DNA from 2 places in the Gordonia sp. SGD-V-85 genome. Region 1 is predicted to be linked to the other one. Evidence: riboswitches for the same ligand, from Rfam matches in the RefSeq annotation. Region 1 holds a riboswitch; the other holds the start of a gene.
What was found. A riboswitch is a leader RNA that binds a small molecule or an ion and turns the genes downstream of it on or off. The one in region 1 is predicted to bind S-adenosylmethionine.
Positions count from the first base shown of each region.

Region 2: another riboswitch for S-adenosylmethionine. It lies ahead of AS181_RS05895 (bifunctional o-acetylhomoserine/o-acetylserine sulfhydrylase); the one in region 1 lies ahead of AS181_RS01875 (aminotransferase class V-fold PLP-dependent enzyme).

Region 1 covers NZ_LNQO01000001.1:422,725-428,737, reverse strand. Annotated here, with positions in the region: gene dacB (D-alanyl-D-alanine carboxypeptidase/D-alanyl-D-alanine endopeptidase) at 1-174, opposite strand, end outside; gene AS181_RS01885 (inorganic diphosphatase) at 339-851, shown strand; gene AS181_RS01880 (hypothetical protein) at 1,014-1,514, opposite strand; gene AS181_RS01875 (aminotransferase class V-fold PLP-dependent enzyme) at 1,511-2,437, opposite strand; SAM riboswitch class IV at 2,457-2,570, opposite strand; gene AS181_RS01870 (isochorismate synthase) at 2,678-3,754, shown strand; gene AS181_RS01865 (ERCC4 domain-containing protein) at 3,805-4,749, shown strand; gene AS181_RS01860 (O-succinylhomoserine sulfhydrylase) at 4,833-6,013, opposite strand, start outside.
Region 2 covers NZ_LNQO01000004.1:88,799-94,811, forward strand. Annotated here, with positions in the region: gene AS181_RS05885 (MFS transporter) at 1-71, opposite strand, end outside; gene AS181_RS05890 (cutinase family protein) at 163-1,863, opposite strand; SAM riboswitch class IV at 2,132-2,252, shown strand; gene AS181_RS05895 (bifunctional o-acetylhomoserine/o-acetylserine sulfhydrylase) at 2,315-3,649, shown strand; gene metX (homoserine O-acetyltransferase MetX) at 3,666-4,820, shown strand; gene AS181_RS05905 (Hsp70 family protein) at 4,853-6,013, opposite strand, start outside.

The DNA of each region.
Region 1 (6,013 bases):
GGCGATCGCGGCGGGCTGCGGGGGAACCCCCGGCGGCAGTTCGGGTTCCCGGTCGAGCCGGAGCGCGATGACCACCGAGGCCGTCGCGACGAGGGCCAGGATCACCACCGCGGTGATCGTCCACCACAGAAGTCTCCGACCGGAACGACCGCCGTTTCGGGTGGATGCGCCCACAAAGCCTCCGGGTCTCTCGCGGTTGACGGTCGATGGAACGGCCCGGACATACGCACAACGAGGGGTACGAACATCGAGGTCGCCGGACCAACAGTATCGTTGGGGCAGCGTGCGGGCGTTTCGGCCCGACGCGGCATCCCCGATCAAGACTGCCAGGAGGAACTGTGGAATTCGATGTGACCATCGAGATCCCCAAAGGTGGCCGCAACAAGTACGAGGTCGACCACGAGACGGGCAAGGTCTACCTCGACCGCTACCTGTACACCTCGATGGGCTACCCGGCCGACTACGGCTACATCGACGGCACCCTCGGTGAGGACGGCGACCCGCTCGACGCGATGGTCCTGCTCCCCGAGTCGGTGTTCCCCGGCATCATCGTGCGCGCACGGGTCGTCGGCATGTACACCATGACCGACGAGGCCGGTGGCGACGACAAGCTGCTCTGCGTCCCCGCCAAGGACGTGCGCTGGGACCACATCAAGGACATCTCCGACGTGTCCGAATACGAGCTGGGACCCATCGCCCACTTCTTCGAGCACTACAAGGACCTCGAGCCGGGCAAGGAGGTCGACCCGGGCGGATGGGTCGGCCGCGACCAGGCCGAGAAGATCGCACAGGAGGCCATCGATCGCCTCGCTGCGCACCCCGACGCGGCCAACGAGCCCTCGCGCGGCTGATCTCTCCCACACACGAGACCGCCGGCACCATCATCCGAGATGGTGTCGGCGGTCTTGTCTGGTCACCAGGTGGCTTCGACTCGGCGCCTCGACCTCCACGCGCTCCTTCGTCGCTTGCTCGGCCCGGCGGCTACGCTCGGTGCCGGCTCAACCAGCAGTGGGTCAGGCCACGCGGTACCGCTGCTCGGCGAGCACCGGCAGGATCTGTTCGCGGATGCGGCGTTCGGTGGCCGCGCCGTCGATCGGGATGAGGATCACGGCGTCGGCGACCTCGGCTGCGTAGATGTCGCGGACCAGCGTGATCAGTCCGTGTGTCGTCCCGATGTAGCGGATGGTCCCCGAGCCCGTCTCCGACGACGCGTTCACCGCCGCAGCAGCGGCCGTGCGCGCCGACGCGGCGTCCGGCGCGACGGCCACCTCCACCTCGAGTGCGACCACGAAATTGGCCTGATCGTGGCTGCCGGCCCGGAGCAGGGAGCGGGCGCGCTGCGCCTCGCGGAGGGTCTCCCGCCGCACGACGATCGGAAACGTCTGTGCGAGATCGTCTCCCGCGAGCGCGATCTGGAATCCCGGACGTCCGATGCTGATCGGGGCCGTCGGGGTGGCAGTCTGTGCGGCGATCACGGTGCCGCGGTCAGCACGTGCGTCGAGTTCGATGGTCATCTATTCACCCCTGGTCGAGTTCGGTCGGTCTGTTCGGTTCGCGCCCGGAATGCATCGAGAATCCGGTCGATGTCGTCGACGGTGGTGCCCGCTCCGAAACTCGCGCGCACCGTGTCGGCCGGCGGTGCGAGGCCGTCGACGGTGTAGCCCGCGACTCCCGCGCGGTCGGTGGAATCGGTGAAGATCCGCAGCGGCGTGAAGCTGCCGATCGCGGCCAGGCCGGCGTCGAGACGTTCGGCGAGGCGGCGTTCATGCAGGCCGATCGTCTCGGGTCCGAGATCGGCGAGCACCCGACACGCCTCGGCGACCGCGATCGCCCCGGGAACGCCGTCGGCGTCCGGCGAGGCATCGACATCGGCGGCGTCGAACCAGTCACGACGACCGATGAGAACGCCGGCGCCATCCGTCCTACGACCTGGTTCACCGAACGCCAGGTAGTCGATGCCGTGGCTGACGACGGAGACGGGCCGGTGCCCGACGAGTTGCGCGGCGTCGACCAGGATGCGGGCCCCGGACCGGTGCGCGAGCGAGGCGAGCCGGCCGATCGGCAGCACCTCGCCGGTGATGTCCGATACCGCGGTCACGACCAGGAACGATGCCGGCGCCGAGGCGAGCTCGGTCTCCAGCGCGACCAAGGTGTCCTCGATGGTCTCGCAGGCCGGGACGAACCGCGCCCGGTCGCGCCCCTGCCGTGGTGCGCACCACCGCAGCAGGTCGGCGCCCTGCCCGATGTCGAGGACGACGACGTCGCCAGGAGTGATGCGCGCCGCGAGGTCGAGGGCAACGGCGGCATCGCGGGTGAAGACGACGGTGTCGTCGACCCGCGCACGGACGAACTGCCGCACCGATTCCCGGGCGGCGTCGAAGCGGACGTCGACTGCGGGCGACAGGCGACCGGCGGGTGCGGACAGGACAGCGGTCACGGCAGGAAACTCCTCAGACAATTCGCGCTTGCCGCGTCCGGTCGGTACGCGGCCGGGTCGTCACCCGGAGCACCCCACCGCGAAGGAGGGTTGCCGACCAGCGAGCCGGGGCTTGTCACTGGCACTCATGACCTACGACCAAGGGTCGTCGATCTCGCGCGGACGTGTCAATTTTCACTCAACGTGATCGGAAGTTAGGGCACACTTACCTGTAGCGTGTCAGGGGTGTCAGCGACTGATGTGTTCGTGTTGTCCCGCCCGCACGGCACCGTGCGGGGCATGGGCGCGGTCCGTGCGTTCACCGACGTCGACGCCGCCTCGGCCGCCCTGCGCGCCGGGACCGTCGACGGTCTGACCGGCGCGATCCCCTTCGACCTCGCCGAGCCCGCCGCGCTGGTGGTGCCCGAAGTCCTGCACGTCGACGCGGCGCCGCTGGCAGGCACACCACCGCTGACGCGCACCCCGGTGTCGACGACCCTGCACCCCACGGCCGACGAGCACCGCGAACGTGTCGCACACGCGGTGAAGCGGATCGTCGCCGGCGACGTCGGCAAGGTCGTACTCGCCCGCAGCGTCGACATCGTGCTCGACGCCGAGGTCGAGCCTCTGCAACTCCTCGACGCACTGGCGGGCGGCAATGCCGGACACAACGCATTCGGTGTCGATCTCGGCGCGGCCACCGGCTCGGGTTCGTGGCTGTTGGGCGCGAGTCCCGAAGTGCTGCTGCGCAAGTCGGGTTCCGTCGTCACCTGCCACCCGTACGCGGGATCGGCGCCGCGGTCACCCGACCCGGTCGTCGACCGCGCCGCTGCCGACGGATTGTTCTCCTCGGCGAAGGATCTCGCCGAGCACGCCTTCGTCGTCGACCACCTGCGAGACCGGCTGGGACACCTCTGCGACGACGTCGACGCGCCGTCGACCCCGCAATTGCAGTCGACCGGGGAGGTCTGGCATCTGGCCACCCCGATCCGCGCGCGGCTTCGGGACCCGGCGACCACTGCGCTCGATCTCGCACTCCTGCTCGGCCCCACCCCGGCGGTCTGCGGCACGCCGAGTGATGTTGCTGCGCAGATCATCCGCGAGGTCGAGGGTGAGCGCGGCTTCTATGCGGGGGCGGTCGGCTGGTGCGACGCCGCCGGCGACGGGGAGTGGATGGTCACCATCCGGTGCCTCGAACTCGAGGCCGATCGTCGCAGCCTCCGGACGTGGGCCGGCGGCGGTATCGTCGAACACTCCGACCCGCAGGGCGAACTCGAGGAGACGGCGTTCAAGCTGCGGACGGTCCTGAACGCGTTGGGCATCGCCGCACTCGACTGAGCGGATCAATTGCGGACGCGCGCGATCTTCGCCCGTTACGCTCGTCGATGATGCCCGACGACCTGATCATCGCCCGAAATCCGGAACAGGGCTCCTCACTGCCCTTTCTGGTCCGGATTCCGCTCGGCAGTGACGGGATCGTCTTGAAGGTGAGGGAGACCTGGCCGCGAACCAGCAAGGTCTATTGTCATCGCGCCGACGAATGGCCGACCACACCGCAGATCGTCGAACGTCTTCCGGTTCGGTCGGTGACGCGGCGCGGGGCGGCGATCGATCTGGTGCTCGACCGCGCTCGCGAGAATCGGTCACAGTTCGTCGTCACGCGGGCTCGCGGACGCGAGATGATCTTCTGGCAGACGCGCAAAACCACCAAGCAGGCGCGTCCAAACGTCACGCTTCCCAAGGCTCGGGCACACGGCCAGGCGCTCGAGATCGTCGTCGACACAGGCGAGAAGTACGCCTACTCCTTCGGTCATCAACAGGCGACCACCACTCGACACCGCCTCGATGCCGGCGATTACGCGATCGTCGAGGACGACCAGGTGGTCGCCGCCGTCGAACGCAAGTCGATCGACGACCTCGGCAACGGTCTCATGAAGGGAACTCTCACCTACCAGTTGGCAGGTCTCGCGGGACTCCGACGCGCCGCGGTGGTCGTCGAAGCCTCATACAGCAAGGTGTTCACGCGCGAATACGTCAGCGGCGCCGCGCTGGCCGAGGCAGTCGCCGAGGCGCAGGTCCGGTTTCCGACCGTGCCGATCGTCTTTTGCGACAACCGCAAACTCGCCGAGGAATGGACCTACCGCTGGCTCGGTGCCGCGCTACACGAATGGCGGCTCACCGTCGGCAGCGAGCCCATCGTGCAGGGCCTGCACGGTCCACCGGCGACACCGTCGGAGATCAGGGCGTGGGCTCGCGCCCAAGGGATCGAGGTGCCCTCCAAGGGACGGATCCCGAGTACGGTGCGAGCGGCCTGGGATCGCCGGAACGACTGAATGGCACCACCCTCCGGGGACTCGGCCCCGCTCACCGAGGCGGATTCGCGCTGTGCCGCAACGGAATACGTCAGCGCTTACCCTCACCCCAGCGCGTGGTCCAGGTCGCCCAACAGGTCGTCGACCCCTTCGAGGCCGACCGACAGCCGCACCACCGAGTCACTCAGACCGATCGCCGCGCGTCCCTCGGGACCCATCGCACGATGAGTGGTGGTCGCCGGATGCGTGATCAGCGACTTCGAATCTCCGAGATTGTTGGAGATGTCGACGATCCGCAGGCCGTTGAGGACCTCGAAGGCGCGCTTCTTGCCGTCGATGCCGTCGTGGTCGTTGAGCTCGAAGGTCACCACCGTGCCGCCGCCGGACATCTGCGACTTCGCCAAGTCGTACTGCGGGTGTGACTGCAGGAAGGGGTATTTGACCCAGCGCACGCGCGGATCGCTCTCGAGGAACTCGGCGATCCGCAGCGCCGACGACACCGAGGCGTCGACGCGCAGACGCATCGTCTCCAGCCCCTTCACGAGGGTCCAGGCGTTGAACGGACTGAGTGCCGGACCGGTGTGTCGCATGAGTTGCTGCACCGGACCGTCGACGTACTCCTTGGTCCCGAGTACCGCGCCACCCATGACGCGCCCCTGGCCGTCGATGTGTTTGGTGCCCGAGTAGACGATGACGTCGGCGCCGAGTTCGAGACCCCGCTGCAGCAGCGGGGTGGCGAAGACGTTGTCCAGCACCACCTGTGCGCCCGCGGCGTGCGCCATCTCGGACACCTTCACGACGTCGACGAGGCTCTGCATCGGGTTCGACGGTGTCTCGAAGAACACCGCGTCGGTGGGCTTGGACAGGGCCCGCTCCCACTGCTCGAGGTCTTCACCGTCGACGAACTCGGTCTCGATCCCCCAGCGCGGGAGGATCTCGTTGCAGACCACGAAGCAGGAACCGAACAGGCTGCGGGCGGCGACGAGACGGTCGCCGGCCTTCAACAGTGCACCGAGCGCGACGAACACCGCGGCCATGCCGCTCGCGGTGGCGAAACACGCCTCCGCGCCCTCGAGCCGGCGCAACCGCTCCTGGAACATCTCGACGGTCGGATTTCCGTAGCGCGAGTAGACGAATCGTTCGTCCTCGCCGGTGAAGGCTCGCTCGGCGGCCTCCGCGGAGTCGTAGACGTAACCGCTCGTGAGATAGAGCGCCTCGGCCGTCTCGTGGAAACCCGAACGCGCCAGCCCGCCGCGAACCGCGATCGTGTCAGCCGAGAGCCCTT
Region 2 (6,013 bases), on a different contig from region 1:
TCCCCGGCGGTGGACGGACCCGTCAGTGAGGGGTCGGCCGGGGCTTCGGTCGTCGAGAGAGCATCAGGCACGGTCGATGCCAACCCGCGCCCGTCAGCGCTGATTCCTCAGCCGGTGGTGAGTTCATTCACACACGCAGTGTCCTCAGCATCGCGCGGGGTGTCAGTCGCCGGCTTCGGAGCCCGCATCGCTGTCGGGGTCGGACGGGTCTGCGGAAGGCCCGTCCGGGTCCGAAGCCGTGTCGGACGAGCCGGCCTTCTCGCCGTCCTCTCCCCCGTGGCCGTCGGTTCCAGACGTCTTGACATCGCTTCCCGAGGGATCGGTGGCGGCCGGCGAGTCGTCGTCGCGAGGCGGGGCAGGCGCGGGGTCCGCGTCGGGCGTATCGGTCTCGGTATCGGTGCCCGTGTCGGCCCCCGACGACGTGTCGGTCGTGTGGCCCACCGGGGGCTGCTCGGCCGGTGACGGGTCGGTGGCATCCGGTTCGGCACCCCGGGCCGCCGACGGCTCGGACGAGGGGCCGGACCCGCCCACTTCTTCAGCGCGGACCGGCCCCACGGACTCGTCGGGTACGGCTGCCAGTCGCGCGAACGTGGACGATCGCAGGTGCGACGTGTCCGCCGCGAGAATCGTGACGGCGCCGCCCTCCGACGCCACCGGCCCGATGAGCGCGCCCGCCCAGTATCGGACGAAGTTGACCGGCAGCAGGACGATGCTGCGCACGCTGGCAGCCAGGGCGCTGACACCGCGCACGAACCGAGCCGGTGTCGCGGTGACGATGCCCTGCAGGATGTCCTCGAAGACGAAGATGTCGGGTAGGTATGCGCCGTACCCGAGACGTGGGAGTGGCGGCAGCAAGCCCTGCACCAGCCGGACCACCGGCTGCAGATTCGCCAGTTCGATGCCGAACGGAAGCCCGATGGTCGGGCGATCCGACAGGAAATCGCCGATGGCGCCCTGGTAGCCGAGGTTGCGAGCCCAGCCCTGGACGAGTTCGGCGAGTGCGGAGTCCGCAGCGACCATACAGACGCCGTCCGCACATTCGACCGGACGTTTCGCCCACGTGTATCCCGGCTGCAGCGGGTTGCCCGACATCTCCTCTGGATACAGGAAATGCTTGACCTGGTAGCCGAGGATGCCGTCGATGGCGCCGATCGGGTCGTAGACGGGATCGGGCAGGTCGCAGATCGGGTCGCCCTCGATGCACACCGACACGACCCGGTCGCTGACCGTCCCGAAGCCGGCGTCCGTGCTGCCGGCACCACGTGGCCCCGACATGGTCAGTCCGGGAATGATCCCGATCAGCGACAGCTCGATACCTCGCCCGGTCTTGTCACCGGCCTGCCGCGGATCCGAATACAGCTCGCCCGACACCCCGACGTCGGAGATCACGACGTCGTCGCTGGGATCGTCGGGCGTGTTCGCGACATCGAACTTCCGGCCGTTGCCGATACCGGCGAGCACGTCTCCAGCGATGCGCGCCCCTTGCGAATAGCCCGTCACCACCACCGGCGCCTCGGACCCGCACGCTTCTCGATACGACGAGATCGCGGACGCCGTCGATGCGATCCCCTGTTCGGTACTGCGGTCGTACCCCGTCGCTCCGAGCGGCCATATGGTCGCCGGGTAGGGCGCGTTGATCACCTCATAGCCCTGCTCGCGGTAACGCTCCTTGACGCCCTCGAGCAATAGCGACTCAGCGTCGACGGTCCCCCCGACCACCACGACGGCACCGCTGCACGAGGGCCCGCCGGCTGTCGCCGCCGCCACCCCGGTGAAGCCGAATGCGGCGAGGGTCGACAACGTCGACATCGAGGCGGCCAACAGAGCGACGCGTCGGGTCCGGAGATGAGCCATCACGGCCATGAGCGCTCCTGTGCGAACCCGGACCACCTGAGCGGAGCATTCCGGTGCAGCCGGGGCTGTCCCGAACTCTAGATCCGCGATCGCGGAACCGACAGCACGCTGAGCGTCGCTAACTACCTTGACCAGTGGTTTCGTATCTGACCACACCCGATTTCACTCGGTCGGAGGACAGCCACCGGCACCCTTCCGGTGCACTTCTCAAGGGTTGGGCGCGGCGTGACCGGGACGGTTCTCGGGCGCTCACATCCGTGTTATATCCTTGTCGCCAGGTCATGAGTATCAGTGCGAAGCCCCGGCTGGCTGATCGGCAACCCTCCTTCCGCGGTGGGGTGCTCCGGGTGATGACCGGGTTGCGGGATCGCAGTGGCGATCCCCGGCAAGCGCGGGTCCGAAGGTCGGACCCCAACAGGGTCGAGTTGGCCCTGCCGACCGTAGAAAGTGATGAATCGCCATGTCTGATGTCCCTGACGGCACCCTCGACAGCAACGATCCCAGCGAGAACTGGAGCTTCGAGACGAAGCAGATCCACGTCGGGCAGTCCGCGGACGCGGTGACCAACGCCCGTGCGCTGCCGATCTACCAGACGACGTCGTATGTCTTCAACGACACCCAGCACGCGGCCAATCTCTTCGGGCTCGCCGAACCGGGCAACATCTACACACGCATCATGAATCCCACGCAGGATGCCGTCGAGCAGCGGATCGCCGCGCTCGAGGGCGGCGTCGCCGCGCTGCTCGTCGCATCGGGACAGGCCGCCGAGACCTACGCGATCCTCAACGCCGTCGAGACCGGCGGGCACGTGGTGTCGAGCCCCCGCCTGTACGGCGGCACGTACAACCTCTTCCACTACACACTGCCCAAGCTCGGGGTCGAGGTGAGCTTCGTCGAGGACCCCGAGGATCCGGCGTCGTGGCAGGCCGCGGTCAAGGACAACACCCGCGCGTTCTTCGGTGAGTCGATCTCCAACCCCAACAACGAGATCCTCGACATCTCGGGGATCGCGGAGGTCGCGCACCGCAACGGCGTACCCCTCATCATCGACAACACCGTCGCCACCCCGTACCTGATCAGCCCGCTGGCCCACGGCGCCGACATCGTCGTGCACTCGGCGACGAAGTACATCGGCGGTCACGGCACCGCGATCGGCGGCGTCATCGTCGACGGCGGCACCTTCGACTGGCGGGTCCAGCGCGACGGGAAGGACCTGTTCCCCGGTTTCACCACGCCGGACCCGAGCTACCACGGTGCTGTCTTCGCCGACCTGGGCGCGCCCGCCTTCGCACTCAAGGCACGCGTGCAGTGGTTGCGTGACACCGGCGCGGCGATCTCCCCGTTCAACGCGTTCCTGTTGGCACAGGGCCTGGAGACGCTGAGTCTGCGCATCGAGCGCCACGTCGCCAACGCGCAGAAGGTCGCCGCCTTCCTCGATGCACACCCGCAGGTCGAGTCCGTGGCGTACGCGGGTCTGGAGTCCTCGCCCTGGTACAAGCGCGGTCAGGAATTGGCCCCGAAGGGTCAGGGTGCGATCATCGCCTTCGAGATCCAGGGCGGAGTGGACGCCGGCAAGAAGTTCGTGGACGCGCTCAGCCTGCACAGCCACGTCGCCAACATCGGCGATGTGCGGTCGCTGGTCATCCACCCCGCCTCGACCACACACAGCCAGCTCACCCCCGAGGAGCAGCTCGCCGCGGGCGTGGCCCCGGGACTGGTCCGGCTCGCCGTGGGCATCGAGGGAATCGACGACATCTTGGCCGATCTCGAACAGGGATTCGCGGCGGCCAAGTGAAACAGGTGAGGCAGCTTTGTCGGTGAGTATCGACCTGAATGCGACAGCATCTGATCAGCCCGACTGGGAGACCCTCCCGGACGGGGAACTCGTCGGCATTCCCATCGGCTCGTTGCCTCTCGACAGCGGAGCACGGATCGACGACGTCACCCTGGCGTTCCAGCGCTGGGGGACGTTGTCGCCGTCCCGCGACAACGTCATCCTCACGCTCCACGCACTGACCGGCGACTCGCACGTCACCGGACCCGCCGACGCCGACCACGACTCGGCCGGATGGTGGGACGGGCTGATCGGCCCGGGACAGGCCATCGACACCGACGAATGGTGCGTCATCTCCGCCAACGTCCTGGGCGGATGCAAGGGCTCGACGGGTCCGGGCTCCATCGCCCCCGACGGTCGGCCCTGGGGCTCACGCTTCCCACAGATCACCGTGCTCGACCAGGTCCGCGCCGAGGTGGCACTGCTGGACCGCCTCGGAATCCGCAGCGTCGGTGCGGTTCTCGGCGGTTCGATGGGCGGCGCCCGCGCGCTCGAGTGGGCCATCGAGTACCCCGACCGCGTCCGCAGCGCCCTCGTGCTCGCCGTCGGCGCCCGCGCGACCGCGGATCAGATCGGTATCCAGTCCGCACAGATCGCCGCGATCAAGGCCGACCCGGACTGGTGCGGCGGCGACTACCACGGCACCGGCCGCATTCCGTTGCAGGGCATGGGGATCGCGCGTCGGATCGCCCACCTCATGTACCGCAGCGAGCCGGAGCTCGACTCCCGCTTCGGCAACGACGCCCAGGGCGACGAGAATCCCCTGACCGGCGGGCGCTACGCCGTGCAAAGCTATCTCGACCACCAGGCGTCGAAGCTGATGTCCCGCTTCGACCCGGCCAGCTACGTCGTCCTCACCGAGGTCCTCAACCACCACGACGTCGGCCGTGGTCGCGGCGGAGTCGCCAAGGCGCTCAACAATTGCCGCGTTCCGGTGATCGTCGGGGGGATCGACTCCGATCGTCTCTACCCGATCCGGCTGCAGGTCGAACTCGCCGACGAGCTGGGCAACTGCGTCGGCGGGCTCCAGGTCGTCAACTCCGAGACCGGCCACGACGGATTCCTCACCGAATTCGATGCCATCAGCGATCTACTCAAGCGCACTGTCGAACTCGCGCGTCGCGACGCCTGACGGACCGTAACCCAGCTGTCGGCGGCGTCCTGTCAGCGCGGCGCCGGCACCGACGGGACCGGGCTGCCGGACCGAGGTACCGGGGTCACCGGTGAGCCCGACTCCCCGTCAACGGATTTCCCCGGTTCGGCTACACCCGGAATCTCAGTCGACCCGGTGGCGCGGGTGCTGCTCGGCCGCGGCGGGCCGCTGGGCGCGGAGCGCAACGTCGACGTCGAGTACGTGGGCGGCGGCGGAGTGGGCGCCACACTCGGCGGACGCATACCCGGGGGCAGCAGGTCCGGCGGGATCGTCGGTGTCGAACCGGGCGGGAAGGTCAGGTCCGGCCACGGGAACGGCGAGAGGGTGCGGGTGCTGGTACTCGTGGACGGCCGCGTCGGCGGCAACTCCGTCGTCGCCCATGCCGGCGGGTCGTTCCAGCCGGTCTCGGGCGCGGGCCGTTGCGTCGGAACGGGAGTGACGACGGTGGGCTCGACGGGTTCGGCCGGGATTCGGGTGATCGGCTGGGAGGTGGGCCGCGCGGTGGACGGCGGCTCCTCCTCGCTGGTCGCCGCCGCGGGGGGCACACTGCTGACCGACGGCTGCGGCTCGACGGCCGGACGGTCGGCGAACGACGAGCTCACCGCGTAGATCGTCATCAATGTGGCCGCGATGACCGCCCCGGCAACCGCAATTGGGGTCGCGGAAAGCCACTCGCGCTGCCGCTTGCCCCCGATGAACGCCAGACGCGCTGCGCCCGAATAACTCTGGAGGGCCAGCAAGGCTGCGCCGGTGGCCACGACCAGCTCCGGCGCCGTCGGGTTCACGACCTCGAGCTCATGCTCTGCCGCGATCGCGCGCACCGCGGGGAGGTTGGCGAGTCCGCCGATGAACACCACCGCGTCCGGTCGTACGCCGCGTGACCTGACGGCCGCTACATAGCGGGCGAACACTTCTTTCGCATCACCGATCATCGGCGCGATCGCCTGCTCGACCTGGGTCGCGGACAGCGCCACACGACCGGTGTTCGCCGAGACCGCGACGACCGACTCGGCGGCCGCGACGCCGCCGTAGGCGATCTCTTCTTTCGCGGTCCGGCACGCGCTGCGCAACTCGCTGCGCTCCGCCCGCGTCCGAGTGGCGTCGCCCAGGACGGGATTGTCGGCGGTCAGCTGGTCGACGATGGACCGGTCGAGACGACGACCGCTCAGCAC